Regions from separate parts of the Marinobacter sp. ST-43 genome, predicted to be linked through region 3. Evidence: predicted binding sites of a transcription regulator. Region 3 holds the regulator's gene; each other region holds the start of a gene.

The links. The regulator FliA, encoded in region 3, starts transcription of late flagellar genes. The targets are predictions, from matches to a motif close to CTAAAGTTTNNNNNNNNNNNGCCGNTAA.
Region 1: QPL98_RS14885 (methyl-accepting chemotaxis protein) is a predicted target of FliA. The motif match lies at 5,045-5,072, and genes of this name have one in related genera.
Region 2: QPL98_RS05325 (methyl-accepting chemotaxis protein) is a predicted target of FliA. The motif match lies at 4,528-4,555, and genes of this name have one in related genera.
Region 4: QPL98_RS14320 (methyl-accepting chemotaxis protein) is a predicted target of FliA. The motif match lies at 3,373-3,400, and genes of this name have one in related genera.

Annotation. Positions count from the first base shown of each region.
Region 1 is NZ_JASSVO010000014.1:23,992-31,910, forward strand. Features, by position in the region: gene QPL98_RS14870 (valine--tRNA ligase) at 1-1,469, shown strand, start outside; gene QPL98_RS14875 (ketopantoate reductase family protein) at 1,474-2,358, shown strand; gene QPL98_RS14880 (cob(I)yrinic acid a,c-diamide adenosyltransferase) at 2,382-2,939, shown strand; gene QPL98_RS14885 (methyl-accepting chemotaxis protein) at 2,967-4,997, opposite strand; gene QPL98_RS14890 (histidine kinase) at 5,114-6,001, opposite strand; gene ampD (1,6-anhydro-N-acetylmuramyl-L-alanine amidase AmpD) at 6,001-6,612, opposite strand; gene QPL98_RS14900 (DUF1631 domain-containing protein) at 6,718-7,919, opposite strand, start outside.
Region 2 is NZ_JASSVO010000002.1:242,847-250,765, reverse strand. Features, by position in the region: gene QPL98_RS05345 (alkane 1-monooxygenase) at 129-1,430, opposite strand; gene QPL98_RS05340 (hypothetical protein) at 1,613-1,864, shown strand; gene QPL98_RS05335 (hypothetical protein) at 1,944-2,258, shown strand; gene QPL98_RS05330 (PhoX family phosphatase) at 2,438-4,453, shown strand; gene QPL98_RS05325 (methyl-accepting chemotaxis protein) at 4,691-6,331, shown strand; gene QPL98_RS05320 (membrane protein) at 6,393-6,761, shown strand; gene QPL98_RS05315 (MFS transporter) at 6,777-7,919, opposite strand, start outside.
Region 3 is NZ_JASSVO010000001.1:82,813-90,731, reverse strand. Features, by position in the region: gene motD (flagellar motor protein MotD) at 1-357, opposite strand, end outside; gene QPL98_RS00420 (flagellar motor protein) at 377-1,117, opposite strand; gene QPL98_RS00415 (chemotaxis response regulator protein-glutamate methylesterase) at 1,117-2,262, opposite strand; gene QPL98_RS00410 (chemotaxis protein CheA) at 2,296-4,407, opposite strand; gene QPL98_RS00405 (protein phosphatase CheZ) at 4,426-5,211, opposite strand; gene cheY (chemotaxis response regulator CheY) at 5,233-5,616, opposite strand; gene QPL98_RS00395 (RNA polymerase sigma factor FliA) at 5,777-6,520, opposite strand; gene QPL98_RS00390 (MinD/ParA family protein) at 6,553-7,365, opposite strand; gene flhF (flagellar biosynthesis protein FlhF) at 7,439-7,919, opposite strand, start outside.
Region 4 is NZ_JASSVO010000013.1:3,761-11,679, forward strand. Features, by position in the region: gene potA (spermidine/putrescine ABC transporter ATP-binding protein PotA) at 1-224, opposite strand, end outside; gene QPL98_RS14315 (TRAP transporter substrate-binding protein) at 356-1,426, opposite strand; gene QPL98_RS14320 (methyl-accepting chemotaxis protein) at 1,539-3,215, opposite strand; gene QPL98_RS14325 (CHAD domain-containing protein) at 3,448-4,785, shown strand; gene QPL98_RS14330 (cation diffusion facilitator family transporter) at 4,793-5,566, opposite strand; gene QPL98_RS14335 (LysR family transcriptional regulator) at 5,659-6,540, shown strand; gene QPL98_RS14340 (DUF3565 domain-containing protein) at 6,519-6,776, opposite strand; gene rarD (EamA family transporter RarD) at 6,773-7,669, opposite strand; gene QPL98_RS14350 (rhodanese-like domain-containing protein) at 7,814-7,919, shown strand, end outside.

The DNA of each region.
Region 1 (7,919 bases), on a different contig from region 3:
TGGAACTCAAGCAGGACGACGATGTACTGGACACCTGGTTCAGCTCCGCCCTGTGGACCTTCGGCACTCTGGGCTGGCCGGAAATCACCGAACGGCTGAAGACGTTCCACCCCACCGACGTGCTGGTGACCGGTTTCGATATCATCTTCTTCTGGGTTGCCCGGATGATCATGATGACCATGCACTTCATGAAAAACGAAGACGGCACCCCACAGGTACCCTTCCATACCGTGTATGTCACCGGTCTGATCCGGGACGAGCACGGCGACAAGATGTCCAAGTCCAAGGGTAACGTGATCGACCCGCTGGATATGATCGACGGCATCAGCCTGCCGGACCTGCTGGAAAAACGCACCGGCAACCTGATGCAGCCCAAGCTTGCCGAGAAAATCGGCAAGCGCACCGAGAAGGAATTTCCGGAAGGCATCGCCGCCCATGGTACTGACGCCCTGCGTTTCACCCTCGCCGCCATGGCGACCACCGGCCGTGACATCAACTGGGATATGAAGCGCCTGGAAGGCTACCGTAACTTTTGCAACAAGCTGTGGAATGCCGCCCGCTATGTGCTGATGAACACGGAAGGCGAAGACTGCGGCGTGAACAATGAGCCGGTGGAACTGTCACTGGCAGACCGCTGGATCATCAGCGAACTGCAGCACTGCGAGCAGGAGGTGATCCGTCACCTGGACCAGTACCGCTTTGACCTGGCCGCCTACGCCCTGTACGAGTTCATCTGGAACGAATACTGCGACTGGTACCTGGAACTGTCCAAACCAGCCCTGAGCGATGACAGCGCCAGTGCCGAGGCCAAACGGGGCACCCGTCGTACCCTGGTACGCGTACTCGAAGCCGTACTCCGCCTGGCGCATCCGATCATGCCGTTCATTACCGAAGAAATCTGGCAACGCATTGCACCGCTGGCCGGCAAGCAGGGCGACAGCATCATGCTGCAGCCCTACCCGCAGCCGGATGCCAGCAAGCAGGATGCGGCCGTGGCCGCCGATATCGAGTGGCTGAAAGGCGTGATTGTAGCGGTGCGTAATATCCGCGGCGAGATGAACATCTCCCCTGGTAAGCAGGTACCGGTACTTCTGAAAGGCGGCAACGCCGACGATCAGCGCCGCCTGAACGACAACCGCCAATTCCTCATTTCCCTGGCCAAACTTGAGAAGCTGGAATGGTTCGAGGGCGACAAAGCTCCCATGAGCGCCACCCAACTGGTAGGCGAAATGGAAGTGCTGGTGCCCATGGCCGGCCTGATCGACAAGGACGCCGAACTCAAGCGCCTGGACAAGGAGCTGGAACGCCTGAACAAGGAAATCGGTCGCCTGGAAGGCAAGCTGAACAACGAGAAGTTCACCGCCAAGGCACCAGCCGAAGTCGTAGAGAAGGAAAAAGAGAAGCTGAAGGATGCCCAGGGCAGCCTGCAGCGGCTCAGTGCGCAACGGGCAGAAATCGAGGCCATGTAAGGCCATGATCGCCATCCTCGGTGCCGGCTCCCTGGGCCGGCTCTGGGCGGCAACGCTACCTGCCGGGCAGGTAGCGTTTGTGCCCCGTCCGGGGCAGGCCCCTGCCCCCGTCTGTTATCGCTTTCAGCCCATTGACGGCGAATCAGGCAGTACCATTATTCCCTGGCTACAACCCGGCCAATCTCCTGATCTACTCCTGGTGACGACCAAAGCCGGCAACACTCTCGAAGCCCTCAAGGCGGCCCTGCCCTCCATTGCCAAACAGACTCCCATTGTGTTGTTCCAAAACGGGCTTGGGAGCCAGCAGCAGGTCACCGAAACATGGCCGGACCGGCCGGTACTGGCCGCATCCACGACCGAAGGCGCAAACCGGCCCGCCCCCGGGCTGACCGTTCACGCTGGCCGCGGCACAACCTGGGTCGGTGCCCTGAACCCGGCGGGGGACCCATCGGTCGAATGGGTTGCCCAACAGCTCGCCAGCAGCGGCCTCATGGTCCACCCTGAACACGACATACTGGCAAGGCTCTGGCAAAAACTGGTGATCAACGCCGGCATAAACGCCTTTACGGCCATTCTGGATTGCCCCAACGGAGAGATTCTGACACAACCGTTTTACCTGCAATGGATTGCCCCCTTGTGTGAGGAGATCAGCCGCCTGCTCCCTGCCGCCGGACAACCGCAACAACCCCCGGAAAACCTGCGCGAGACTATTGAGACTGTCGCCCGCAAAACCGCCGCCAACACGTCTTCCATGCGGGCTGATGTACAGGCAGGCAGAACCACGGAAATCGACTTCATTAACGGTTACCTGGCGCGGCTCGGCCATCAACATGGCATACCGGCACAGGTGAACCAAATGCTCGCCGAACAGGTACAACAACTGAACTGACTTTTACCAGAGGGAGCAAGACCATGGGCAATCGCCTGTCGAAGATCTACACCCGAACCGGAGACGACGGCTCTACCGGCCTGGCCGATGGCAACCGTATCGCCAAAAATGCCCAGCGAGTGGAAGCCATGGGTATGGCCGATGAGCTGAATTGCCATATCGGCGTTTTGATTGAGACGCTTCCCTCTCGTGACAGTCTGATCGATACCTTCCGGCGCATTCAGCATCACCTGTTTGATCTGGGCGGCGAATTTGCCATCCCGGGCAGCAAGGTGATCAGCGACAATCACATTGAGTGGCTGGAGCAGACTCTGGACGAGTACAACACCGACCTGCCGCCGCTAAAAAACTTCATCCTGCCCGGGGGCTGCCCTGCCGCAGCACAATGTCATCTGGCACGGGCGGTCTGTCGCCGGGCCGAGCGCGTGGTGGTGGCCCTTGGCCACGAGGACTCCATCAATACTGCCTCGCGTCACTACCTGAACCGGTTATCCGATCTGCTGTTTGTCATCGCCCGGGTGCTGGCTCGCCGGGATGGCAGCCAGGAGATTCTCTGGGAGCAAAAAAAATCCGGCCTCTGAGGCCGGATTTTTCACAACAACCACAGATTACACCTTGAATGCTTCCACCAGGCGCTGAAGCGACGCGGTAAGCTCCGACATCTGTCTGGACGAAGCCAGAGTCTCTTCGGCGTTGGAGGCAGTGCTCTGGCCAAATTCGCCAATGCGCTCCACGTTGGCATTCACGTTCCTGGCCACGGCCGACTGTTCCTCCGCCGCCTGGGCAATCTGGTGGCTCATATCAACGATCTCGGAAATGCCCGAGGCGATCCGATCCAGCGCTTCGGTCACTTCACCAGACTTCTGTACCGTCTTCTCCGTGGCATCGTGACTTGAGGTCATGGCAGATACCGCTTCTTTTACACCACCCTGAAGCCGGGAGATCATGCCTTCAATTTCCTCAGTGGACTTGTGGGTACGCTGAGACAATGAACGAACCTCATCCGCCACCACCGCAAAGCCACGCCCCTGTTCTCCCGCCCTCGCTGCCTCGATGGCCGCGTTCAGCGCCAGCAGGTTGGTCTGCTCGGCAATTGCTTTAATCTCAACCAGAACCTGACTGATATTGTCACTGTCCGCACTCACCCGGTTGATGACATCAACGGCGCCTGCAATCTCCGTAGCCAGCCGGTTAATGGTCGCCACCGTATCGGCCACCACTTCCCGACCCTTCTCGGTATCTTTCTCGGCATTCCCCGCACTATCCGCCACCCGGTGCGCACTCTCCGTGACTTCATTGACCGCTTCCACCATCTGGCCCATGGCCTCGTTGATCTGACCGGTCTCTTCCATCTGTCGGGCCACGGCCTGACTGTTCGCCGAAGCGGTGTCATTCACCCGGACCGCCTGCTGATCAACATCCGCTGTTGTAGAGCCCACCGACCGGACAAGCTCAGCAATACGATCGGTCATGTTGTTGAACTCAGAGGTGAGCTCACCCAGTTCGTCCCGGTTGTTCAACCGGATATGGGTGGTCATATCGCCGGCGGCCACATTTCTTGCAGCTTCGCTGAACCGGTTGATGGCAATCCGCACAGACATAAAGAAACCCACATAGAGGTAGACCACCACCAGCATCACAGCAATCAGCGCCACCAGAATCAGGGTGCGCTGCCCGGTCTGGCGAGCCAGGCGATCCTCAAGATTACCGGCAACCACATCGAAGATACGATCGCTGAGGGTATCGTAATATCCCATCTGCGCCGATACGGTCTCGTCAAATTCCTGCCAGGGCAGCTCCAGGCGCATAGGCGTGATGACATTCAGATCCAGCTCATCACGGACTGTCATCAGACTCTCTTCCGTGCGGGTCAACGCACCGCTCGCACTCTCTGCCAGCTGGGGCGACGCCTCCACAGCAACGGAAAGGGCCGGCGAAAGCAGCGAACTGCGGTTGGTCAACTGATCGTAGATTTCATTCAGGGTTTCGCTGAGTGCATAGCCCACCTGACCTTCCACCAGCGCAAAAATACCGTATGAACGGGCGCGGCCAACAACAGTGCGAGACTCAGGCAACGCAGAACCCACCAGCCCTAACAGCAGCAGGTTTTCCCGGGACGCATCCTGACCCAATCCGCTGATTTCAATGGTCGCCGGCAGCAAGGCCATCACCTTCTGCACAAACTCCTGGTAGTACTTGAACTGAGGGTCAATGTTGCCCTGATAGTTATCGTTGGCTTTGAGCGTCTCCCATTCTTCCCTTACAGCCAGAATCTGCTCCTGCCAGGAGCCGGAGGTGTCAAAAGAACGCTGTGGTTCGGCGAGATCTGCCAACAGGGCATCCATGCGACTGGCCGCCTCGTTGGCTTTTTCGAGCAAGGGCTGTTCGTCTTTCAGAATGCCGGGGGCCTGATAGTCACGGTAATCCATTGCCGCCACCAGCAGGCGCTCCACCTTCTGGAGTTCTGCAAGACCTTCAATGCCGCGGGTCATGGTCTGAACCGACTGGTTAAGCCCGGAAATCACCAACCAGGAGAGCACGATGATGGGACCAAGAAAGAGAATGCTGATGAGGCTGAATTTGTAAACCATGGGCAGCCGATTCATCAGTGCTACAGCCGGATTGATTATATAGTTCACAGAGCCCTCGCTGCTTCTAACAACTGAATCTTTATTCTTTTGTTTGATTATCGCCCGTTGCCGGAAAAACTTAATCACTATTTAGTGTTATTCTGTAATCCGTTTTTGCTTTCCGGCTAGGCCATGCCTGCGATCACCAGCAATGCAAACGCACATATCCACACCAGCATGCTCCGGTTGAGGAGGTCCCTTATAGCGCTGAGGCTCCGCCCGCCAAAATCGGGCCACTCTTCCGGGTGTAACTCCGAAAAGCGCGCAGGATCAAGTGCATATCCAGTTAACGACCCGTTGGCGGAAATCATGAGCACATCCGCGGTCTTTTTCCCGAATCCCGGGAATACCTTGCGTATCTCCCGGGACCAGCCGGCCAGGTCACCGGCGAGCCCGAATGTGCATGACAGCAAGCGGGAAGGAATCCAGCCGATAAGCCGGGCCGCCCGCTGATAGCGTTCCCGCGCGGCCGCCTGCGGCCATTGGCCCGCCAGAGCTACAAGCCCGCGAGCCAGAAAAGCCAGCGCTATGCCGCCGACGGCATACCAGAAAACCACCAGGAAGAAACGCTCGAAAACCGAGACCATCAGCGCCCGCGACACCGACAGGTGCATGGCTTCTGGCGATAGCGCCGCTCCTCTTTCGGAGGCGGGCAGGCGCTCTTGAACATGGTGCCAGGCAGCCTGCATATCTCCGCGCCGCCAGGCATCGGAATAGGCTCGCAGCACCTTGCGCCAGCCCGGCGCTCCCATCAGCACCACCATCAGCACGAGTTCAAGCGGATACAGGGCATAGCGGTAGCCCGCCTCACTGGACAGCGCCCACGCGCCAGCGAGCGCCAGAGAAGGTAACACAACCAGCAGCGCACCTCTCCAGACTGACCGCTCCTGACCCGCTTCAACCCGGCCCCAACGATGAAACCAGTTACGCCAGACCTCATCGCCAGCCAGGTGATCGGCGCGGTCCAGCCTGCGGCGAATCACGTACGCAATCAGAAAAACAACCAACGACATCAGGCCATCTCCTCGTTCGACAGCAGTGCCTGGAAGCGAGACCACTCAAACGCGGGCCCTGGGTCGGTTTTTCGGCCCGGCGCAATATCACTGTGGCCGGCAATGCGACCCGGCGTGATCTCCGGCCAGGCTGTCATTACGAGGCGCGCCAGACGCGCCAGCGCACGGTACTGATCCTCGGTATAGGAAATGTCATCCGCACCTTCGAGCTCGATACCAATGGAGTAGTCGTTGCACTCCTCCTTACCCTGAAAACTGGAACGGCCAGCGTGCCATGCCCTGTCCAGACAGCTGACAAACTGAATAACGGAACCATCCCGGCGAACCAACGCGTGCGCAGACACCTTCAGCTCTGCGATCGTTTCAAAATAGGGGTGGGCAGCGGTATCCAGACAGTTACAGAAAAAATTCTCGATGTGCGGGCCGCCAAACTGTTCCGGCGGCAGGCTGATGTTGTGAACCACCAGCAGTGAGATAGAGGAACCGTCCGGGCGGGGACCAAAATTGGGCGACGGACACCAGCGCACGCCGGGGAACCGGCCACTGGAACGCAAAAGTGCTGCCGCATCTTTCAGGGAGTGTGGGTGATGATCGTTCTGGATACTAGACAACGTGTTTCCATCGGCGCAGGGGACTCATGCAGATGATTGAATCACAAAGCGCCCATGGATGCCACGACGTCGCCGGTGCCCTGCGTGGGCACTCAGTACCAGAGATCAGTCTTTTCGGTTATGACGCAGGTTGTCGATGATGGACTCCAGTGCCCGATCAAAAATCAGGCCGTCATCCAGCATGGTGATCGCCTGCTCCTGCAGAGCAATCGCCAGGTCATCCCTATGATATTCCGCCACCTTCGCACCACTGCGGTTAACAAAGATGTACTTGCCGGTGGCCTTGATGAAGGCGGCCAGCTTGCAACGGACCCTGGTCTCGTCTCTGGCCATTTCAACCCAGGATCCAACTCTCAGGCCGTCCGCCTTCGCCAGCCATTCCGCCGACGCTACTGGTGATTGGATCTCCGCGGATTCCTCGGCGACGGCTGCCGTCTCAACGCCGGCTGAGATCTCAGCAGGCTTGACTGACGCAGGTTCAGTCACCTCGTCAATCACCTCCGGCGCAGGTTCCGATTGCTCGGGAGTTTCCGCCGGCTCTGCCGGAGCTTCAGGTACCTCAAAATTCTCAATCGTGGGTGCCTTGTCTTCAACAACCGGCGCGGTCACCAGTTTCTGGAAAACATCGACATGGGCAAGCTCCAGGTCCCGGATGGCCGCATCGGTTGCAAACGGATCCCAGGAGATCTCCTGAAGCGCCTTGCGGAGCTCTTCCACCACCTCTGGAATCATTCGCAACAGTTCCGCCCGGGTATCAGAAGACACCGGTCGCGGGTCAACACTCCACACCAGCCGCTCGCTGATGGCCTTTGCCTGCAGCCAACGCTCGCTTTCTTCACCCTCGCGCAACACCACCCACTGCAGGTAGCGGGTCCAGGGCTCGTTCAGCACCTGTAAAACCGGCTCGGGAATGTCCCGGCCTGCCGTGTGCTCACGGATAACATCGGTAGCAGCCTGACTGGCACGCTCCTGCCGGGCGCGTCCTTCCTCGGCATCCCGAAGGCGCTGCTCAACCAGCTCGCGACGCCGGCGATCCAGATCCATGAAGTGACCAAAGTCCTTCAGCAATTCCTCGAACAGCCCTACCTGATCGGTGTATTCGGTCAGCACCCGACCCACCACTTCCTCAATCTTTTCCCGAAGCGGATCACGCATTCCGGCACGTTTCTCGCTCCAGCCAATGGCGGCCAGGGCAAGTTCGTTGAGGAGCTTGCGAACCGGATGGCCACCACGATTGAAAAAGTTCTTGTCGCTGAGTGCGACCTTGAGCACCGGAATCTGTAGCCGCCCGATCAGCGCCTTCATGA
Region 2 (7,919 bases), on a different contig from region 3:
GAGTGTGCGCAGCAGGGATGCTGCGCTCAAGCCCCCATGGATGGGTTCACGGCGTCTCCCGGAAGGGTGGCCCCAACCCGCAGCCGGCACTCAACCAACAGGCTGGGACCGGCAATCAAACCACGAAATCAGGCAGCCTCAGACTCAGAAGAAGAGCCAGCCCGCCGAGCCGCAGCCTCCGCTGCCACTTTCGCAGCATAGTCCGCATACTTGGCCATCAACTCCTCCTTGCGATCAGGGTCCCAGTTGATCTTCGACAGATCCCCTTCATAGTGGTCAATCACCCGCTTATCCATCGTCTCGTACCACCACTGGGGCAGGTAGGCCGGCAACAGCATCGATGCGTACCCTCCCGGCAACTGGGGCGCCTTTTCAAAATGGCGCAAGGCCTGGAAACTCCGGGTCGGATGGGCGTGGTGGTCAGAATGCCGTTGCAACTGATACAGGAACAGGTTGGTCACAATGTGATTACTGTTCCAGCTGTGTTCCGGCTTCGTGCGCTCATACTTGCCATTCTTGTCCTTCTGCCGCAACAGACCATAGTGCTCGATGTAATTCACACTCTCCAACAGACTGGCGCCATAAACCGCCTGTGCCGCCAGGAACGGCACCGCCCTCGGGCCGCAGACCAGCGTCGTGGCGCCAAAGAACCCGGCCGTCATGGCCCAACCCTGTAGCAGTTCGTTATCAAGACTCCAGAAGCTCTTACCCTTGCGTTCCAGGCGTGCCTTTTCGATCTTGATCGACGACTTGATGCCGCCGAACACGGTTCGGGGCAGGAACTTCCAGAAACTCTCGCCCATTCGGCTGCTGGCGGGGTCCTCCGGTGTGGCTACCCGCTTGTGATGACCAAAATTATGTTCCACCACAAAGTGGGTGTAGGCGGTGGGGGCCAAGGCGGCCATGGCCATCAGTTTGTTCAGTTTATTGGACTTGTGGCCCAGCTCATGGGCGGTGTTGATGCCTACCCCGTTGATGGCGCCTACGGTCAGGGTCAGGCCGATCTTGTCCTCAAGTGGTGTGTTTTTCCGGCTGGCCAGCCAGGCGCCCATGAAGGTCATGGCGTACTGGGTGGGGATAAACGCCTTCACAATACGGTCGTAATACTTGTCCTGCTCCAAGGTCTTTACCGCCGATTCAGGAGGATTGCTTTTGTCTTCACCAATCGCCCGGTCCAGTGCCGGAATAATGCCGTGCACCAGTGCCGGCCCGGTCCAGGCCAGAGCCTTCAGTCGTTTCGGGGCCAGGGCGTAGCCAGTCAGAGCGGCAAGGCCAATGCCTGGAAGCGCAGGCCCCAACAGCCACATATAGCGCTTGGGATCTTTCCAGGTCTCGGCCTTGGTGGCGGTGTCTTTTGAATCCGATGTCCCGGTTTTCCGGGGCGCGGCGACCTGGTGCGTGTCGAGCGAGGATTTCACTTTGGCGTTCATATGGGCTCTCCGTGGAACTCGTTGTGTTTGTTTGTTCAATGTATGTCGGACAATCTGGCAATACAACAAGTAAGAGAGTCTGGTTAAGCGAACTGGCCTCTAATGACAATCAGGCTCCAGCTGGCGAATCCAGAGCTTGTGGTCCAGACTTTCGGAAACAAAAAAAAACAGGGAAGCGTCGAATGAGTGCCTCAAATCCATCTCCGGCCACCATGTCCTGGACGTTGCAGCAGCGGCTCCAGGAATATGCACGGGCCATGAAGCTGGCGGAAATCATCTATCAGGATCCAAACGGACAGGTCTGCGTGGTTCACGGCGTTATCCGTGATGTGCTCAGCCGGGCCGGGCGGGATTTCGTGGTGCTGGGAAAAGGGCAGGTGGTCTCGGCGGACCACATCATCATGATCGACGGCGAGCGGTTAACGAAAGAGTAATCGCCCGGTAATTGCTATTGACCGCGGGCTGCCTCTACTCTGTTGGCGTTGTACACATATACCGACAGAGGGACATGTTATGAACAAGTTTACCTTGAGCGCACTCGCACTGGTTGCCACGCTTGGGCTTTCTGCCTGCAGCTCTGAGAGCGATGAAGGCGCGGATTTTGAAGAAGCGGGTGAAAATGCCGAGGAAATGATGGACGACGCCGCTAACGCCACCGAAGAGACCTGGGAAGAAGCCACGGGTCAGGATGAAGGCGTGATTGGTGAAATGCAGGAAGGTGCCGAAAACGCTGGCGACGAGATTGAAGAAGCCGCGGATGAAGCGGGTGACTCCATGGAAGAAGCAGCTGACTCCATGGAAGAAGGCTACGACGAAATGACTCAGTGATCACCTGAGTTGCGTCGCGCGGTTGCGGGGCCTTTTGGCCCCGTTTCTGTTTCTGCCTCACCGGTTGTCATCGAACGTTCAACATTATGACTTAAATCTGTTTACGTCCTGTCACATTACTTGCCGACACTTGCCTCTCGAAATAAAGGACTCGTCCACCAATCCGAGAGAGGCAAACCATGGCCAAGCACGATCTTGATCCCAATTACCTGGACCCGAACTACGAGCCAGTCGTCAATCATTCCGAAAACACCCCGTTCCATCAGGTACTGTCTGCCAGAATGCAGCGTCGTACCGTCATGAAAGGTAGCGTAGGCGCTGCTCTGGCCAGCGTTATGGGGTTGGGGCTTGCCGGTTGTGGCAGTGACAGTGATAGTGACAACGATGGCGGTACTACCGGTGGAAACACATCCAGCACTGAACTGGGTTTCAAGGCTGTCCCTACTTCAACCGCGAATCAGGTCGTTGTTCCCGAGGGATACTCCTCCGAAGCGTTTCTTCCCTGGGGCACGCCAATTACCGGGTCTTATCCAGCCTACAAGCCGGATGGCACCAATACCGGAGAAGAGCAAGAGCAGCAAATGGGCATGCATCATGACGGCGTGCACTTTTTCCCGATTGACCTGAAAGCCGGTGGTAACAGCTCCAGCGAAGGTCTGTTGGTGATGAACCATGAGTACATCAATCAAGGCGCTTTGCATGCCAACGGGGCTACCTACATCAACGGTATGCGTCCGGCCGATGAAGTGCGCAAGGAAATCGCCGCGCACGGTGTGTCTGTGGTTCATATCAAACGCGACAACAACGGCAAGTGGGATATTGTTTTCGGGAGTCCGTTTAATCGCCGGGTTACGGGTAATACCGAAATGGATATCCGTGGTCCGGTGCGTGGTTACGACAAACTGGTCACCAAATACAGCCCGAATGCAACGGAAACCCGCGGTACTCTGAACAACTGCGCGATGGGCCCGACGCCGTGGGGAACTTACCTTGCGGCTGAGGAAAACTGGCACGGGTACTTCGCTAATAGCGATGCAACGCAGCCCCGGGAGCAGACTCGGCATGGCGTCGGCGATTCAAGCCGCTACGACTGGGAGTTGGCTGACAGCGGTGCGGATCAATACGTGCGCTTTGATGTTACCCCGACGGGTGCGTCGGCGGCGGATGATTACCGGAATGAGGCCAATACCTATGGTTTCATGGTGGAAATTGATCCGTTTACTCCAGAGAGCAAACCACAGAAGCGAACTGCGCTGGGCCGCTTTGGTCACGAGGGTGTGATTTTTGCGCCGGTTAAGGAAGGTGAGCCGGTCGTATGTTATTCCGGTGATGATTCCCGTTTCGAGTACATCTACAAATTTGTCTCCTCAAAGCCTTATTACGCTGCAACGGCTGGTGGCTACCTCCTGGACGAGGGTACGCTCTACGTGGCTCGCTTTAACGACGATGGCTCAGGCGACTGGCTGGCGCTGGATCTGAACGATACGGATTTTGCTGCCAAAGTGGCTGCGGCCCAGGGCGAAATGGTTGGCAACGTTCAGTTTGACGGTTTTGAGAATCAGGCTGATGTTTTGTTGAACACTCGGCTGGCTGCCGACATCGCAGGTGCGACCCCGATGGATCGCCCGGAGTGGGGGGCTGTAGATCCGAATTCCGGTCAGGTTTACTTTACGCTGACCAATAACTCCCGCCGGACGGAGGAGCAGGTTAACGCGGCAAATCCGAATGCCAACAACCGCACCGGTCATATTATTCGCTGGAGCGAAGACGGCAACGATCACACTGCGACCAGCTTTGACTGGGATATCTTCGTGTTCGCCGGTGAGCAGGGCACGGAAACCGTGGTTGACGACCAGGTTATCGTATCTCTGACTGATGACAACATCTTCAACAGTCCGGATGGCCTCTGGTTCGATTATAACGGCCGCCTCTGGATTCAGACCGATGGCTCCGATGCAGCACCTTATCAGAACAACATGATGCTGGCGGCCAACCCGGAAACCCGCGAGATCAAGCGTTTCTTCGTTGGGCCGGTTGGCTGTGAGGTTACAGGCGTTGTCTCCACACCGGATGTGAAGACCATGTTCGTCAATATCCAGCACCCGGAAGCAAACTGGCCGGATGCCAACGATCCGCGTCCGCGTGATGCAACGGTTATCGTTACCCGCGATGACAGCGGCGTTATCGGTGCCTGATCAGCCATAACGGTTGTCAGGCTCTGCCAAAAAGCCCGGGCGGACTCGTTCCGCCCGGGCTTTTCTCTTCTGTATTTCAGATTTCCTTCCAGATGCCGATAAACTCCTTGGGCCCTGCAATAGTGGTATCTTTAGTCCACTAAAGTAGGAGTTATTAACCTATATCATTTCTTTAACCTCAGGGATGGCCTGCAATAACAACATGCTTGCGTTAGCAATGACAAAGATGAGGGCACCATGGGTTTACTCGATCGCACTGCAATTTTATGGGGGGTGGGCATTGCTGTTGCGCTCGGTATTGCCTGCATTCTGGTGGCTCCGATGATGGGGCTCGATGCCGCGTCTCTGTTGATCGGACTCCTGGTTGGTCTCGCCGCCGCGGCCGGCTATCTGATATTGAGGGTGCTGGAACCAATAGAGCGTGGGATTAACGGCCTGAATGATGGCTCCCTGGCTGATAACCACCCGTTGCGGGCTCAATGTGCGCAGCTTCTGGCCGATGCCCGGGCTGGCAAGGCCCTGGTTGAAACGCTCTCGGCCAGTGCCGACAAGAGTGCCATCTCGGCCGCCGAAGTCTCGTTTGCGGCGGATCAGGTGAAGCAGCGCCTGGACAGACAGGTGGAAGAAACCGCCCAGATGGCCGATTACGCCGGCCAGATCACAGAATCGGTTCGGGAATCGTCGGAACAGGCCACCAACGCTGCCACCATGGCTCTGCAGAATCGCGAAGTCAGTGTGGAAGGGCGTCAGTCATTGGTGTCGGCCATTGAAAGTGTGCGCCTGGTGCATCAGCAATCGGAAGAAAACCTCCGGCTGATTCAGGCCTTGCACGAAAAATCTGGCAAGATCCAGGGCGTGACCTCAACCATTCAGGGCATTGCCGAGCAGACCAATCTATTGGCACTGAATGCCGCTATTGAGGCGGCCCGCGCCGGTGAGCAGGGGCGAGGGTTTGCGGTGGTGGCTGATGAAGTCCGGCAGTTGGCCGGGCGCACTGCCCAGGCCACCAGTGAAGTGGCGGACACCCTCGACGAAATTCAGAATGACACAACCAAGATTGTGTCCCGCATTGAATCTCTGGCGAAAACCGTGGAAGACGGGCTGACATCTGTAGAGAGCGTTGGCGGCCAGCTGGATCAGATTCGGGATCAATCCGACCGGGTTCAGCAGCAGGTTGCCCGTATTGCCGAGATCGACCAGAACAACGAGCAGAGTCTGGCCCAGGTGTTTTCGGCTATTGAGTCTGTCCGTGACCATATATCCGAAAGTGATACCAGTGTGGCATCGCTGGCGGACCAGGCTTCCACGTTGATGGAGCTGGCGGAGAAGGCGAATGCTGCCTTTGCGCTGAACAGCAGCGAAAGCTACCACCGGCCGTTTTATGAGAAAGCACTGGAAGGGGCGCAGCAGATTGGCCAGTTGTTTGAGGCGGCAATTCGAGAGGGCCGTTTGAGTGAAGCGGCGCTGTTTGACAAAAAGCGAACACCGATTGCCAACACCCAGCCCCAACAGTATTCCAGCAGCTTCGATCGGTTTACTGACCAGATGTTTCCGGCAATACAGGAGCCCATCAAGAAATCCCATGAGGCCATTGTGTTCTCCATCGCCTGCGCGCCGGACGGTTATGTGCCTACCCATAACAAGGATTTTGCCCACCCGCCGAGTGGTAATCCGGAAGTGGACCTGGTGAAAAGCCGGAGCAAGCGACTGTTCAATGATCGCACTGGCATTCGCTGCGGGAGTCATACCGAAAGTATGCTGCTCCAGACCTATCGCCGGGACACCGGTGAAATCATGCACGATCTGTCGGTGCCCATCTATGTGAACGGCAAGCACTGGGGCGGGTTCCGGGTTGGGTATCGGCCGGCGGGGAATTGATCGCACTGGGCACCCGCCAAGGCTGTGATAGACTGCCGGGGACGTAACAAGGAGAACGCCTGTGCCCGAAACCGAGTATATCCCCGCAAAACCTGACGGCCAGCAATCACAGGAGCCCAGCTCCACGAGGAATCTGGCGGTGGTGGTTTACATCCTGCAGGCGTTGTCTTTTTTCCTGGGGGGGGTGACGGCACTGGTGGGCGTGATCATCAACTACGTCAAACTGGATGATGTCCGTGGTACCTGGATAGAGCCCCATTTCCGCTGGCAGATCCGCACCTTCTGGATTGGTTTGCTGTGGACAGTCATCGGGGTGATTACCACCATGCTGATTGTGGGCTGGTTTATTCTGCTGGGTATTGCGATCTGGGTGATCTACCGAATTGTCAAAGGTGCCCTGGCCCTGAACGATGGCAAGACCCCGATGTAACGGGGTCTTGATGGCTCAGTCTTCCGTCACTTCTTCAAGGCGTAATGCGCTCAGCATGCCCGCCAGCCCCATCAGTCCCAATACCAGAATCACCGCCACGTCCGAAATCATGGAAATGGCGGCTGTGAACCCCCCGGTTACCAGCAGCAACACACCGATAACGGTATTGCTGACCGCTGTGTAGTCTGTCCGTTTGTTGCCTCCGGCCATATCCACCAGATAGGTTTTGCGCCCCAGGCGCACGCCGGCATGGGCAATACTCAGCACAAAAAACGCGACCGGATAGAACCAGGCACCGCCAAACCCGGGGCCCAGCACCAGTGCAAGAACACCAACCACCAGGCAGACCGAGCTGGCCATGGCGGCACCCCGAATCATCACTCGGCGGCTGGAGGTGTCGGCGGCCCAACCCCAGAAGCTGGCGCTCAGGGAGCTGGCCAGACTGCTGGCGAGCAGAAAGACGCCCAGCATCCAGCCAATATCGGATTCCTGTTGGGCGAGCACCACGAAATAGGGAGACGCCAGAGCCGAACACAAAAGCAGTGCACGAGTGATGACAAAATGCCTGAAGGGCGCATCGTCCCGTAGCAGCGACAGACTTTTAAAAGCCTCGTTGATCGCGTTGCCACCGCCCCCTGTTTCCCCGGCATACTCTTCCACATTGGCAAACAGAACCCCGGCAATCACCCACAGCGTAGCTGCCAGGAGCAGCAATGTGGTGTAGAACGCAATGCTGGGGTCGCCCCGATCCCAGAACAGCAGTCCTGTGAGCACCACCGTGGCGGTGCCCCCAATGGTGGTTGCCAGCCCAGACAGCCGGCCCCGGCGGGTTTTGGGGATACACTTGCCCTGAACGTCTTTCATGGAGACCGAGCAGAATCCCCGGGCCAGTGAAAACACAATAAGCGCCGCGACAATGCCGCCACCTGCCGCATAGCCTTCAAGAAACCACACGCTTGCCGCCATCGCAGCCACGCTGACGGCCTGCCCGAAACTGCCCAGGGTCCAAAACCATTTGCGCACCGCCTTGCGACGCACCCAGGCGGCGATCACCATCTGCGGCACCATGGAGCCGGATTCCCGGATAGGCACCAACCAGGCTACCAGAGCCGGTGCGCCAACGGCACTCATCAGCCAGGCCAGCACGGTCTTGGGGCT
Region 3 (7,919 bases):
GTCGAATTCCATGGCAAGCTGGTTGGCCATGGTTCGCAAAGCCTCGGTGCGACCCTCGGCATCCAGCTCCGGATTACGGGGCGCCTCGGTAACCGGCGGCGGAATAACATCTTCATGCTGTTGTTGCGGCGCCCGGACCGGCTGGCCGCCCACGGTGACCGGTTGTAATGAGCGCTGCGGGGCGTTAAAGACACCGGTGAAGGTTTCCGACAGCACCTTGTACTTGCCCTCATTCACGGACGATACCGAGTACATCACCACGAAAAAGGCAAACAGAAGCGTGATGAAATCCGCGTAGGAAATCAGCCAGCGTTCCTTGTTGTGGAGATCATCCTGGGGTGGTCTGCGACGGCGCATAGGAAGCCCTGGCCCGGAATTACTGCAGGAAGCCCCGCAGTCTCAATTCGATGGATTTCGGGTTTTCGCCCTCGGCAATGGCGATAATGCCATCGATCATCATGTCCTCATAACGGGTGCGTTCCTTGATGATGCCCCGCAATTTATTGGCCACCGGAAAGAACAACAGGTTGGCCAGGGCAACGCCGTAGATGGTCGCCACAAAGGCCGTGGCGATGCCGCCACCCAGTGATTGGGGATCTTCCAGATTGGTCATGACCTGAATCAGGCCCATCACCGCGCCAATAATACCGATAGTGGGGGAATACCCACCCATGGCCTCATAGACTCTGGCCGACTCCAGATCGCGCTGCTCCCGGGTTTCCAGGTCGACTTCCATGATACTGCGAATGGACTCGGGCTCGGCACCATCAACCAGCAACTGCAGCCCTTTCCGGGCAAACGGCTCGGGCTCTCTCTCCGCAAGCCCTTCTAGGCCCAGCAGGCCCTGTTTGCGGGCTTTGACGCTCCAGTCGATGACCTTGCCAATGCCATCTTCCAGCGAGATGTAGGGCGGAATAAACACCCAGCGAACCTGACCGAAGGCACGCTTGAGCATCGGCCAGGAGGTTTGCAGGATGGTCGCCGCCAGAGTTCCGCCCACCACGATCAACCCGGCCGGGCCGTTGAACAGCGAACTGACAGCGCCTCCTTCCAGCAGATTGCCACCCAGGATGGCCACGAACGCCAGGATGATTCCGAGCAGGCTCAGAATATCCATCAGCTCACACCTTCAACCAGCCGCGCGCCAATATCCTCCAGCGCCAGAATCTCGTCGCTCAGTCCGGCTTTGGCCACAGCCATCGGCATGCCATAGATGACGGAGGATTTCTCATCCTGGGACCAGATCACGGAACCGGACTGCTTCATCATCCTGCAGCCTTCCTTTCCGTCGGAACCCATACCAGTAAGGATCAGACCCAGGGTTTTGCCTGGGAAGCTCCTGGCCAGAGAACCGAAGGTAACATCCACACAGGGTTTGTAATTCAAGCGGTCATCGCCCGGAAGAATCCGCACTTTTGCCTGCCCGCCGCGACTTTCAATCATCATCTGCTTGCCACCGGGCGCCAGCAGGGCCAGTCCCGGACGAAGCACGTCGCCGTCCTCGGCCTGGCGCACCTCAATGCGACACAACTTGTTGAGCCGCTCGGCAAAGGCCGGAGTGAAGCTGGCGGGCATGTGCTGAACCAATACGATGGGCGCGGGAAACGAAGCCGGTAACGCCGTTAGCACCTTTTGCAGCGCAACGGGGCCACCGGTGGAAGTGCCGATGGCTACCACACTGTAGTGCCTGGCGGCCGTTTTTCTGGTGGGTTTACGAACCGGCTCGGAGGTCGCAGGGTCTTTACGGGGTTCCGTCGTTACCGGGCGGTGCAGGCGCGAACCGGCGCGCTCGACAGGTTCACGGCGAGGTTCCGCAGCCGGTGCCGCCGGCCTCGGGGCCACAGGCGCCGATCGGGCACCCGGGCGGCTACCGGCCACATCCAGAATACGCTGGATAAGGATTTTCTGAAGTTGACTGGTGTCCCTGGCAATTTCCTCGAAGTTCTTGGGCAGGAAATCCACTGCCCCGGCTTCCAGGGCATCCAGGGTAACGCGGGCACCTTCATAGGTCAGGGACGAGAACATCAAAACCGGGGTGGGATGTTTGCGCATGATCTCGCGCACGGCAGAGATGCCGTCCATCACCGGCATCTCGTAATCCATGGTGATCACATCGGGGCGCAGTTTTTCTGCCAGCTCGACACCTTCCCGCCCGTTGGTGGCGGCGCCTACCACTTTAATCTGGCCCGAGGCCGTCAGGATTTCCGTCAGCCGTTTGCGAAAAAAGCCCGAATCATCCACGACCAGGACAGAAACTGTCATCCATTTCTCCTACACAATCCCGGAAATTCCTGCTCAGCCGTAGTGCTGCAGGAGGCTCGGCACATCAATAATCAGGGCAATACGGCCATCACCGGTGATGGTGGCGCCGGCCATACCCGGCGTCCCCTGCAGGGCCCGGCCCAGAGGCTTGATCACCACCTCTTCCTGGCCAATCAACTGGTCAACCACGAAGCCGACCTGCTTGGTGCCCATGGCCACAATCACCACGTGCGCATTCTCCGGCTCGGCCTGTCCTGCCGCCCCGTGCACCAGCCAGCGCTTGATGTGAAACAGCGGGAACACTTTGTCCCGCACCACAATGCATTCTTTGCCGTCGACAATATTGGTCTTGGTCAGATCCAGGTGGAAAATCTCCACCACATTCACCAGCGGCAGCGCGAAAGACTGGTCACCGAGCATGATCATCAGCGTTGGCATAATGGCCAGAGTCAGAGGCACCTTGATGATAATGCTGGTGCCCTTGCCCTGTTCGGACATGATATTGATCTGGCCATTGAGCTGGCCGATCTTGGTTTTCACCACGTCCATACCGACACCCCGACCGGAGACATCGGAAATCTGGTCTTTGGTGGAGAAACCGGCCGCAAAAATGAGATTGAAACATTCGTTATCGGTTAGACGGTCTGCCGCATCCTGGTCGTACAGGCCCTTTTCTACCGCCTTGCGACGCAGGACATTGGGATCCATACCCGCACCGTCGTCGACGATGGACAACAATATATGGTCGCCTTCCTGCTCCGCCGACAGGGTCACGGTTCCGGCTCGGGGTTTTCCGGCCTTCTCCCTTACGTCCGGCGCTTCGACACCATGATCCACGGAGTTTCGGACCAGGTGCACAAGTGGGTCGGCCAGCGCCTCGACCAGGTTTTTATCCAGGTCGGTTTCCTCACCGTGCATGACCAGGTTCACTTCTTTTTTCAGACTGCGGGCCAGATCACGCACTACCCTCGGGAAACGGCCGAAAACTTTCTTGATCGGCTGCATCCGTGTTTGCATGACGGCAGCCTGAAGATCCGTAGTCACCACATCGAGATTGGCCACTGCCTTGTGCATGTGTTCGTCTTCGCTTTCGGAACCCAGACGCTGCAGTCGGTTACGCACCAGCACCAGTTCGCCCACCATGTTCATGATGTCGTCCAGGCGCTTAGTATCAACCCGAACCGTGGTTTCGCCCGCTGGTGCGGCCTCACGGGCAGGCGCGGGCGCCGGTTTGGCAGCGGCCTTACTCTCAGCTTTGGCTTCCGCTTTCTTTGGTTCCGGGGCTGGTTCGGCCTTGCTGGATGGCGCCGGTGAAGGCTTGGGCTCACCTGCGCTCGGGCCTGCACCCTTGCCATGCAGTTCGTCCAGCAGGTTCTCGAATTCGTCGTCGGAAATCAGATCGGCGTCGCCGGATGATTTTTCCGGGCCACCGCTGGTATCAGTATCTGCCTTGGCTGTTTCAACTTCCGCAGGCGCGCCGGCAAACTGGCCCTTGCCGTGGAGTTGATCCAGCAGGGCCTCAAATTCATCGTCGGTAATCTCATCACTGTCTGAGCCGCCGGCAGATTCGGCCGGGGTGCTCACCTGCCCGTTGCCGACCGGTTTCTGGCCATCGGATTTTTCATCCGCCAACGCGTCCAGCAACTGCTCGAATTCATCGTCAGTGATATCGCCCTGGTCCCCTTGCGGCCCGACATCCGCAGACGACGACTCCTGTGCCGGGGTTGGCGCTTCCGCCGCCGGTGTATCCTCGGACTCAGGTTTGGCGAGGGCGTCCAGGGCTTCGATCAGTTCGTCCGGCGCAGGCGTCGGCTCTTCCCGGTTGCGAACTTCTTCGAACATGGCATTAACGTTGTCCAGCGCCTCCAGCACCACATCCATCAGGTCCGGTGTTACCTTGCGCTTGTGGTTCCGGAGAATATCAAACACGTTCTCCGCAGAGTGGCAGCAATTAACCAGTGCCTCCAGTTGAAGGAAGCCAGCGCCCCCTTTCACGGTATGGAAGCCACGGAAAATGGCGTTCAGCAGATCGCTGTCATCGGGATGCTGCTCCAGATCCACCAGCTGCTCCGACAACTTTTCGAGTATCTCGCCGGCTTCTACCAGGAAGTCCTGCAGGATCTCTTCATCAGCATCTAACGCCATGCGTCACCCTCTTTATTATCAGAATCCGAGACTGGACAGCAGATCGTCCACGTCGTCCTGCCCCGAAACTACATCTTCCCGCTCATCAGCTTTAATCTGTGGTCCTACCCCTTTTTCGGCCGATTCTTCTTTTTCTTCAATCTGATGCACCGTGCCGGTCAGCTGATCCACGTGGCTGGCCATCACTACCAAGCCAAGAAGATTGTCTTCCACTTCTTTCACCAACGCGGTGACCTTCTGGATAACCTGGCCAGTAAGATCCTGAAAATCCTGAGCCAGCAGGATTTCCGACAGATTCTGGTACAGACTGTCGGAGTCTGTCGTCAGGCCCGCGAAGAACTTGTCGATGCGACCATAAAGCTCGCGAAACTCCGCAGGCTCCATTTCACGACGGCGCAGACGCTGCCACTCATCCCGCAGGGAAACCGCTTCATCCCGCATGGCGTGAGCCACCGGCATGCTTTCCTCAACCAGATCCATGGTGCGGTTCGCCGCCTGGCTGGTCATCTGAACCACATAGGCCAGACGGTCAGAAGCGTCGCTCATCTTCGACAGCACTTCTTTCTGCTCGGCATTACGCGGGTCTATCTGGAAGTTCCGGATTGCCTCATGGAGGCTGCGGGTCAGTCGCCCCACTTCCCGATACAGACTCTGATCGCGAACCTCGCTCAGTTCATTGATCAGGGTCATCGCCTTGGCATAATTCCCGGCGTTTACATTCTCGGCCAGGTCGGAGGCCTGCTTTTGAAGCTTCTCCGCCACCTCCGGATCAAGGCCCTGATGGTTCTGTTTGGTATCACTCATGGCGAGCCATCCGACCTCTGGTTACTGGATTCGTTCGAAGATTTTCTCGATCTTTTCCTTCAGCACGGCTGCCGTGAAAGGCTTGACCACATATCCGTTCACCCCGGCCTGAGCCGCAGCCACGATCTGGTCCCGCTTGGCCTCTGCCGTTACCATCAGAACCGGCAGGTTCTTCAGGTTTTCATCAGCACGGACAGCCTTCAGAAGGTCAAAGCCCGACATGCCGGGCATGTTCCAGTCAGTCACCAGGAAGTCATACTTGCCGCTTCGGAGCATGGGCAACGCGGTGTTGCCATCGTCTGCTTCATCCGTATTGGTGAAGCCGAGATCTCGCAGCAGGTTTTTGATGATGCGTCGCATTGTGGAGAAGTCATCCACAATGAGAATTTTCATGTTCTTGTCCAATGGGACCTCCAGTCAGTAACACCCGGAATTCATTCAGCCTTTTGGAAGTCTAGCAGGCTGCTACCTTAAGCGCTTATTGTGTGGTGTTTGCGCACGTTGTAAAGCATCGTTTACCAAAAGCTACACAGCTTGCTGAAAGAGAAACACAGCACCTGGCCGATCAGTCGTTGTCACCGTCCCGCCATTCGGCCAGCCGGCTGCGAAGTCGCAACGCCGCCTGGCTGTGAATCTGGCTTACCCGGCTCTCACTGACCCCGAGCACCGCCCCAATTTCCTTGAGGTTGAGCTCTTCCTGGTAATACAGGCTCAATACCAGCTTTTCACGCTCAGGCAACTGCTCAATGGCGTCTGCCAGACTGCGCTGGAAAGCGCCGGAAGCAATACCGTCCAGTGGATTACCACTGGTCTCTGCTTCTTCTATCGGCAGCTCGCCGGATTCATTGAGCTCATCAAGACTAAAAAGTCTACCGCTGTTCGCGTCGGCCAGTGAGGCATGATACTCGTCCAGACCAATACCGAGCTCTTCAGCTACTTCGGCATCCTGGGCCTCGCACCCGGTACGATCTTCCACTTGTTTGATAGCACTGGCGATTCGCCGGGCGTTGCGATGCACTGAGCGGGGCACCCAGTCGCCCTTGCGGATCTCATCCACCATGGCACCGCGGATGCGAATCCCTGCGTAGGTTTCAAAGGTGGCACCTTTGCCGGAAGAATAGCGCTGCGCGGCCTCCAGCAGGCCAATCATACCTGCCTGCATAAGGTCTTCCAGCTGCACTGATGGCGGCAGCCGGGCCATGAGATGAAGGGCGATTTTCTTGACCAGCGGCGCATGCTCTTCAATCAGGGCTGAAGGGCTCCTGGCGCCGGCCTGGTGGTAAATTCCCAGATGTTTCGCCAATGTCATGTATCCGGTTTTCTTGTAGGACTGGATTCAGATCAGACTTCGACGAGCCGCTCCACGAAGAATTCGAGATGCCCCCTGGGAGAGGACGGCAAAGGCCAGCTATCCACTTTTTCGGCCAGAGCCCGGATAGCCAGCGAGGCTTTCGCCCTCGGATAGGCATCCAATACCGCTTTCTGTCTTTGGACGGCTTTCTTGACGGCCTCGTCGTAAGGCACGATACCTACATATTGTAGTGCCACATCCAGAAAACGCTCGGTGACCCGGGTCAGTTTTTCAAACAGATGGCGGCCTTCCTGCTCATTGCGGACCTGGTTTGCCAGGATACGGAAGCGGTTCGTGCCATAATCCCGGTTCATCAGCTTGATCAGCGCGTAGGCATCGGTAATGGAGGTAGGTTCGTCGCAGACCACCAGCAGAAGTTCCTGCGAGGCCCTGAGGAAGCTGACTACCGATTCAGAAATACCTGCGGCGGTATCCACAATCAGAACGTCAATCTGATCGCCCAGCTCACTGAAAGCGTTGATCAGGCCGGCATGTTCCATGGCGCTGAGCTGGGTCATACGCTGGGTGCCGGAGGAAGCCGGTACAATCTTGATACCACCAGGACCATTCACCAGCACGTCTTTCAGATCACAATCGCCGCTGAGTACGTCTTGCAGATTTCGATTAGCAGTAATGCCGAGCAACACATCGATGTTGGCGAGCCCGAGATCCGCGTCCAGCAAGACAACCCGGCGCCCCTTCTGGGCCAGGGCGATACCGAGATTGACCGAAACATTGCTCTTGCCGACACCGCCCTTGCCGCCGGAAACCGCAATCACCTGAACCGGATGTGGTCTGCTCATACTGTTATCAGTCTCTTACTACGTTCTTGTACGGGCACGCGTGCCGGTGTTTTATTCTGGTCGCCAACGAGGCTCAGGCACCTTCGGCGACTGTCTGTGCGCTCTGCACGGCCTTAAGCCGTTCTACGCCCAGGCGCACTAACGGAATGGCCTCCGCCCTCTGGAGATCTTCCGGTATCTTCTGGCCATCGGTGTACCAGGCCACCGGTAAGCTGGTCTCCATAACGAACCCGAGCGCTTCGCCCAGGGTCAGGGCCTCATCAATCTTGGTCATGATGCAGCCTGCAAGGCTTGCCATCTTATAGCAATGCCACACGGATTTCATGATACGTGGCTGACTGGTGGCGGAGACCACCAGATGTGTACGGATATTGTGATCGCTGCGAGCCAACTCCGCCAGTTGTTCCTGGTAACCGCGGTCGGCACTGGTCAGGCCGGCAGTGTCAATCAGCACCAGGTGTCGATCCGATAACTCATCAAGAATGTCATCCAGGGAATGGCTCTCATCCACCACACGCACGGGCACATTCAGGATGCGGCCGAACACGAAGAGC
Region 4 (7,919 bases), on a different contig from region 3:
TCCGGCGGAGTGTGAGTCAGGTCCTGATCGCCCAGGGCGATGGTGCCGTCATCCGGATGCTCGAAACCCGCCATCATCCGCAACAAGGTGGTCTTGCCGCAACCGGAGGGCCCCAGGAGGGTAATGAACTCGCCGTCAAAAATGTCCAGATCCAGAGAATCCAGCACTTTTTTGCCGTCGAACTGTTTGGTGAGATTGCTCAGAGATAGCAGTGTCTGTTTCATCGGCCCTGCCCAAAGTTTGAGCGGCGTATTTTTCCAGAAACAGACGCAAACAAAAAGGGGCGTGCGGATATTCCCTGACCACGCCCCTCTTGTTTTTCGGCCTTACCAGGCCGGGCTGTCACGCACCGGTCTTATTGGTCGGCGACGCTGTTCAGGTACGCCTTGTCCGAGATGTTGGTCCAGGGGCGAACCTGCTTCAGGTACTCGCGCTGTGAGGTGATGATTTCGTTCGCCAGCTCGTCCTTCTCGGCAAATTCATCCAGCAGGCGGTTGGTGGTTTCACGCAGGGCAGTAATAACTTCCGGCGGAAACACCTTGTGGGTCACATCCGGGTATTCCTGCTTCATCTTCTCCCAGGCCAAACCGCTTTCGTGGGTGCTCTGGATATACATGTCATACGCTGCGGTGCGCATGGAGACCCGCAGGATGGCCTGCAGATCAGCCGGCAGCTTATCCCAGGTTTTCTTGTTGATCAGGAACTGCACTTCGGCATTGGGCTCCTGCCAGCCGGAGTAGTAATACTTGGCAATCTGGTGAAAGCCCATCTGCAGGTCCAGTGCCGGGCCAACCCATTCAACGGCGTCGATGGTGTTACGCTCAAGCGCGGTATACAGCTCGCCCGGTGGCAGGTTGGTTACCGCCACGCCCACTTCCGACATAACCTCTCCGGCAAAGCCGGGGGTGCGCATTTTCAGGCCTTTCAGATCATCCAGTGACTTGATTTCCTTACGGAACCAGCCACCCATCTGATTGGCGGTGTTGCCACCCGGGAAGGACAACAGACCAAAGGGTTCATACACCTTCTGCATCAGCTCCATGCCTTCGTCGTGGTAGAACCAGGCATACATCTCCGGTGCAATCATGCCGAAGGGTATGGTGGTGAAGTACATGGCGTTGGGAATGGTGCCCTTGTAGTAATAAGAAGCCGTGTGGCCCATGTCGTACTGGCCATTACGGACCAGATCGAAAATACCGAAAGGCGCCTTGTGCTTGTTGGAGGAATCAATCCGGATCTTCAGGCGGCCGCCGGACATTTCCTCGGCCATGGCTGCCATGTTGCGGGGCGCATCCCCCAGCAGGCCGGAATTTGGCCCCCAGGTTTCCGCGAGACGCAGGGTAAAGGTTTCTTCAGAGACCGCGAAAGGGCTGGCCAGCAGGCCAAGAGTGCTGACTGCCGCCAGCAAGGTTTTACGCAGGGACATAGTGTTGGCTTCCATTGTTATCGATTTTTGATTCAAACATGCCTGAATGATCCATCATAACGACGAAAGCCGACCGCGCCAATGTGGCGGGCCGGCTTTCTTGTGCGGGCAATCAGACCTTGAACTGACCAACCAGCTCGCGCAGGTTCTCACCCAGCCGGGCCAGTTCGTGGCTGGCTTCATTGGTCTGGGTCACGCCGGTGTCGCTGCGCTGGGCCGCGTCGACAATCCGCACCACGTTCTGGTTGATCTCTTCCGCCACCTGGCTCTGCTGTTCAGCGGCGGTGGCGATCTGCGTCACCTGATCGTGGATCTGAGTCACCGAGGTCACGATGGTATTCAGTGCATTGGTGGCGTGATTGATGCGCTCAACAGTCGCTTCTGAACTCTTGCGGGAGTTGTTCATACGTTCCACCGAAGCCTTGGACTCCGCCACAAAGCCATCAATCATTTCCCGGATCTGATCAGCCGATTCGGCAGACCGCTTGGCCAGCTGGCGCACTTCGTCGGCAACCACCGAGAAGCCGCGACCATGCTCGCCGGCCCGGGCTGCCTCAATGGCAGCGTTCAGGGCCAGCAGGTTGGTCTGCTCGGTCACCGCGTGAATCACGTCCAGCACCTGCTGGATATCGTTCGACTTCTCGGCCAGGGCATTGATGCTGCGGGCGGTATCTTCCATTTCCTGGGACAGCTGATTGACCGCCCCCTGGGCGCTATTGATGGTCTCGCCACCCTCTTTGGCCATGCGGTCCGCATCGGAAGCTGCGCCTTCTACCTCATTGGCGTTGCCGGAGATTTGCTGAATCGTTGCCGCCATTTCGTTGATGGCCGAAGCAATCTGGTCGGTTTCCGAACCCTGCTCCTGAACCGACTGGCGGGTTTCATTCGCCACCCGGCTGAGTTCTTCAGCGGCTGAAGCTACCTGGTCGGTGGTGGACCCCACCTCACGGATGGTGTCCTGAATCTTGATGATAAAATGGTTGAAGCGGCGACCCAGAACGGCCAGTTCATCTTTACCATCTTCCGGCAGGCGCTGGCGCAGATCGCCTTCACCGTCGGCAATCTCCCGCATCATGTCGCTGACCTTGTTCAGCGGCGCAGTCACGGTGCGGCCAATGACCAACCCGATTACCAGTGAAATCACCACCACCACAATGGTCAGCAGTAAAATGAAGCCCATAGCAGATGTCATGGTTGCATCAATTTCTTGCCGGGCAGCGGCCACCGCTCTCTGAACATCGGTTACATACACGCCGGAACCTATCATCCAGTCCCAGCCCGGAATGATAGTGGAGTAGGAGACTTTCGGTTCCACCTGGCCGGTAGCAGGGTTGGTCCACTCATAAGGCATGAAGCCATCGTCACCTGCCGCGTCAAACAACCCGCGAACCAGCTTTTGGGTGTTCGGATTGGTAGTCGGGCCTTCCTTGGAGGGGTCCGGTGCATATGCGAGATTGAACAGACTGCGATCGTAGGCGAAGACATAGTTATTCTGACCGAACTTGATTGACCGCAACCGCTCTCGCGCCTCTTCCTGCGCCTCCTGCTCCGAAAAACCGGGAGTGGACTTGGCCTCAAGCACCACGGATTTCGCGGTTTCAACCAGATTTTTCAAACCTTCCTTGCGCGCTTCCAACAGTTCCTGCTCGAGGCGTTGCAACTCTGCCTCTCCATTGGCCCGGATCTGGTTCGCCGTAATCCATGCAATTGTTCCAGCCGTAATCAGTACAGGCACCAATACACCAATCAGAAGCCGTGTTCTGATGGTCAGGTTGCTCATGAAGGTCATGGTCTTCGCTCCGGGGTCATTTCTTGTAATCCTTTGATTATGCACAAACGCAGCCCGCACTCCGTTGCAGTTTGTTAAAAGCTGTATACCAAACGCAGGTCAGGAACAGGTTTTTATGTAAACAAGCCCGTCATATCAGCGTCATACGTCTAAATACGTATCGGCCGTCATGTAAACGACTTGAGGCTGTGTCAGACTAAGGTCTGAACATTCAGCTCATGAGCAAGCATGCATGAAACGGCTTTTCCTTATCCGCCACGCCAAATCGAGCTGGAACGACGACAGCCTCTGCGACCAGAAACGCCCACTGAATGACAGAGGCCAAAGCCAGCTTGCGCCGCTCGCGCGGGCAATGAAATGCCTCGGCGCGCTGTCCGGTGCCATTTATTCAAGCCCCGCTGTGCGAGCCCAGCAAACGCTGGCAGGTGCACTCAGCGTCGACGCCCAGCCGGACCATGTCCGCACCGAAGATGAGCTTTACACCTTCGACTTCCGGCGTCTATTACGCTGGCTGCAGAATCTGGATAACAACCAGAACCGCATCACCCTCATCGGCCACAACCCGGCATTACTCGAACTGGCCGCCTTTCTGGTACCCCAGGCTCCGTTCGAATTGCCAACCGCCAGTATCCTGGAGATCCGGCTGCCGGTAAGGCACTGGAAGAAAGTGGACAAAAACAAGGGTGCACTGGAAACCTTCCTGACGCCTCGTGATTTCAGTTACAACGAATTCCGGCGCAAGAACCGAAAAGCCAGTCCCGACGCCACTGATCTGGACCAGAACACGCTCCCGGAGGTTTTACAGCAGCTGAACAACCAGTTGGAACTTCTGACCCCTGGGGTGATGCTGGGGCTGGATGACGAATTCCTGCACCAATACCGCATTGCCCTTCGCCGCAGTCGGGCCATTGCCGAACCCCTGGCCGAGATTACCGGCGATCGCCAATTACAGGAGCATATTCGCGAACTGAAGCGACATGCCCGGGCCACCAGCGCCCTGCGGGATCTGCACGTATTTCTTCAGGATATCCCCGAGCTGTGCCACGACAACCCACAACTCTGCACCACGCTGACCGACTGGGCGCGGCTCAGGGCATCTAAAGCACAGCGCAAACTGGCCAAACGCCTTGGCCAGAAACGCTACCAGCAAAGCCTGTCGCGCTGGCAAGACTACATTGAGTCCAAATCTTTTCATAAGCTGGCTGCAAACCTGCGGAAAAAAGACATCCAGGCCGCGACAAACCGGCGCCTGAAGCAGTTCAACCGAAAAACCGCAGAACTGCTGCACACCGCTCCGGATGAAGCCCTGCACCAGCTGCGCAAGAACCTCAAGCGTATCCGCTATCTTCTGGAACTGGATGCCCGGTACAGCAAGCCATTCCGGAAAGAGCTACGCCAGCGACAGGATCTGTACGGCCGTTTCCAGGATCTGCATGTCCAGATCGAGCTGACCCGGCGATTCCTCGCCGACCATCCGGAGTGCGACGGGGTGTCACTGCTTGGCAAACTTGAGCGGGAGAAAGCCGATACCCGCAGGCAGGTACTGGCTATGGGAGGGCTAAACCTCTGAGGCCCGGTCAGATCCGGATCATGCGGGCCTCAAGAAGAAGGTTCGGGCCGAGCTTGGCCACCCGGACCTGTTCCGGATTCAGGCCCAGGTCTTCCAGGGTCTCATGGATGTCGTCCAGTGCATCGTCTTTCGGTGCCGCCAGCAACAGCTCCCGAACTGACTCCAGAACCATCTTCACCGGCACCGTCATAAAGTAGACCGAAATCACCAGCATCATTACCGGGTCGGCATACACGGCCAGCTCCGCCCAATGACTGCGTTCCAGCAGCCAGGCCGCGCCAAAACCAATCATTACGGCAGCGCTTAGGGCACTGTCCATCAGCCACTGGCGCTGTTCCGCCTGCACCAGCCCCGAACCATTGCGCAGACTTGACCACCGTAGATACGCCCAGACCGCCAGACACCCCACCACGTTCACCGCACCAAAGATCATTGCCATGTCCGCCGCCACGGCACGGCCGCCCTGAAGCAGCGACACCACCGCCGATACCAGCGACAAGATACACACCACTGCAATCACCAGACCTTTCACAGCGATCACTAGCGGCTCCACGGCCCCCATCCCGAATGGGTAATCGTCATTGGCCGGCCGGCGAACCAGGCGGGCGGCATAGAGTGACAGGAGCGACAACCCGAGGCTGATCAGGGAATAGGCACCATCGAAGATAATAACCAGGGAATCGACCCAAAGACCCCAGGTAATACCGGCGAGCGCAAACAGGCCCGCGCCCACCGCTGATAATGTCAGCGCCAGGTTTTCCCGCGCCAGAGAAGTAAACATTTTGACCTCCTGAGAATTGCTGCCATATTAGCGGCATCATTCAACAGGTGTGAGTCGCTGAGCGACGGAAAATCCGTCGCAAAGAGCAAACCATGAAAACGTCACAGATCAAGACCTTCCTCTCGGTTGTGCGCAACGGCAGCGTGGCCGCGGCGGCCCGGGAACTGAACCGCAGCCGCACCACCGTCAGTACCGTGCTGGCGTCCCTGGAGGATGAACTGGGGGTGGAGCTGTTTGAACGCAGCGGCAATCAACTGCACCTGACGGCCATCGGCCAGTCCATCCTGACCGACTGCCGGCGATTCGACCAGGTTGCCAGCCAGATCAGGGCTCGCTGCCAGCACCACCTGAGTGGTGCCGAATCGGTCCTGCGCATTGCCCGGGACGATGCCATTCCGGAAGATATCTGGCGGGACATTCTGCGCCGGCTGAAACAACGCTTCCCCCAGACCAGCCTGTCGGTTTACCTTGCCTCGCCCCGGGAACTGGCGCCGCTGGTTCGCAACCAGTCCGTGGATGTGGCCTATGGCCTGATGCCGGAATTGCTGAACGAAGGTTATCAATGGTTTCGGGAACTGGCTGATGTGCGCATGCTCACCGTGGCAGCGCCGGATCACCCCCTGAGTCAGCTGAAACGGGTCACTCAGGACGACCTGGTCAGCCACACGGAAATCACCCTGGCCTACATGCTCGACGCCCAACTGGTGGCCGAATCCCCGGAAACCGCCAACTACCTCGCCTTTACCCAATACGAACTGATGCGGGATGCGGTGATTGATGGCGCTGGCTGGGCGGATTTACCCTTACCCCTGATTGCTGAGGCATTGCGCAAGGAACAGCTGAAAACCATCCACCACCGCAGCGCCCGCTGGTGGAAAGTGTTCAGTGCGCTGGAGTCAGAGCAGGCGCAAGGAGGCGCCGTGGTGGGCTGGCTCGCCAACGAACTGGAAGCCTATCTGGAAACCCTGGCCTGATCGGGAGACTGAGGTCCTTCCGGACTCCCCGGACGGACATCCGCAGGCGCATCGTCATCACATTTCCGGCAATCCAGCTTAACCCCCAACATGGATTGCCGGCCTTCCACCGTGACAACCCAGGGCCGGTTTACCCAGGGCGGATCATGGCGCACGTGCTGGTTATGGCCACACGCCAGCTGCGCTACCCAATGGCTTTCCCCGTCTTTGTGATAGCCGCTGATGGGTTGTTTCATGCCGAAGCCTCTCTGTTCGATCGGCCCACCCAGGCCGACCACGAGTATATTGCCAACGCCACCCAGATCATCACAAAGCTCACCTGTTTGGCGGTGCTAAGCGGCTCATGGAAGATATACAGCGCGATCAGAAACTGGATCGTGGGGTTGATGTACATAAGAAAGCCCACGGTAGACAGCTTCAAACGGCGCGCAGCCCCGGCAAAAGCCAGCAGCGGGATGGCGGTCACCGCGCCACTGGAGGCCAGTAACAATGCGCTGTAGGTGCTGTCCGAAAAGTGCGACAGCCCCTGCGATGAAAGCCGGGCCAGGGTCAGCAAGCCCAACGGCAGCAATAACAGCGTTTCAACAAACAGACCGGAAAGGCCATCAAGTTCGACTTTCTTGCGCATCAGGCCATAGGTGCCGAAGCTGAACGCCAGTACCAGCGTAATCCACGGCAGCTCGCCCAGCAGCAACAGCTGATAGAGAATCGCAACCGCCGCCAGACCCACCGCCGCAGCCTGCAGCCGCGAAATACGCTCACCCAGGATCAACAGCCCCATGGCCACGTTCACCAGCGGCGTCAGGAAATAACCCAGACTGGCCTGCAACACATGGCGGGTTTCCACCGCATAAATATAGATACCCCAGTTCAGGGCAATAAACACGGCACAACCCAGCACATACCCCAGCCGGCGCGGCTGTCGCAGTGCCGCCACCACCGGCGGCCAGCGCTTGAGTATCGAAATGACCAGCGCCAGAAACAGGCAGGACCAGATCACCCGGTGAATCAGCACCTCCCACGAAGGAATGCCCTTGAACAGGGCAAAATACAGGGGAAAACTTCCCCACAGGGTATAGGCACCTAACCCATAGACCACGCCTTTGGTGGTGTCATTCAGCGGTTTCATAGCTTCCTCATTGTACAGCCTGCCAATCTAACACAAACCCCGTCGCCAAAGGCTCATGCCTTAGTCACAGGCAACCCATAGGTGGCTCACCCGTGGCAAATGCCTTAACCTGAACGGATACACCCACGCTCAAAGGGAACTGCCATGAAGACTGCTCACGATCTTGTTGCCGAAGCCAAAAAAGACATTCAGGAGGTGCCGCTGGCCAGCGCCGAGGCGGCCATCAAAAATGCCGATTTGCTATTGGATG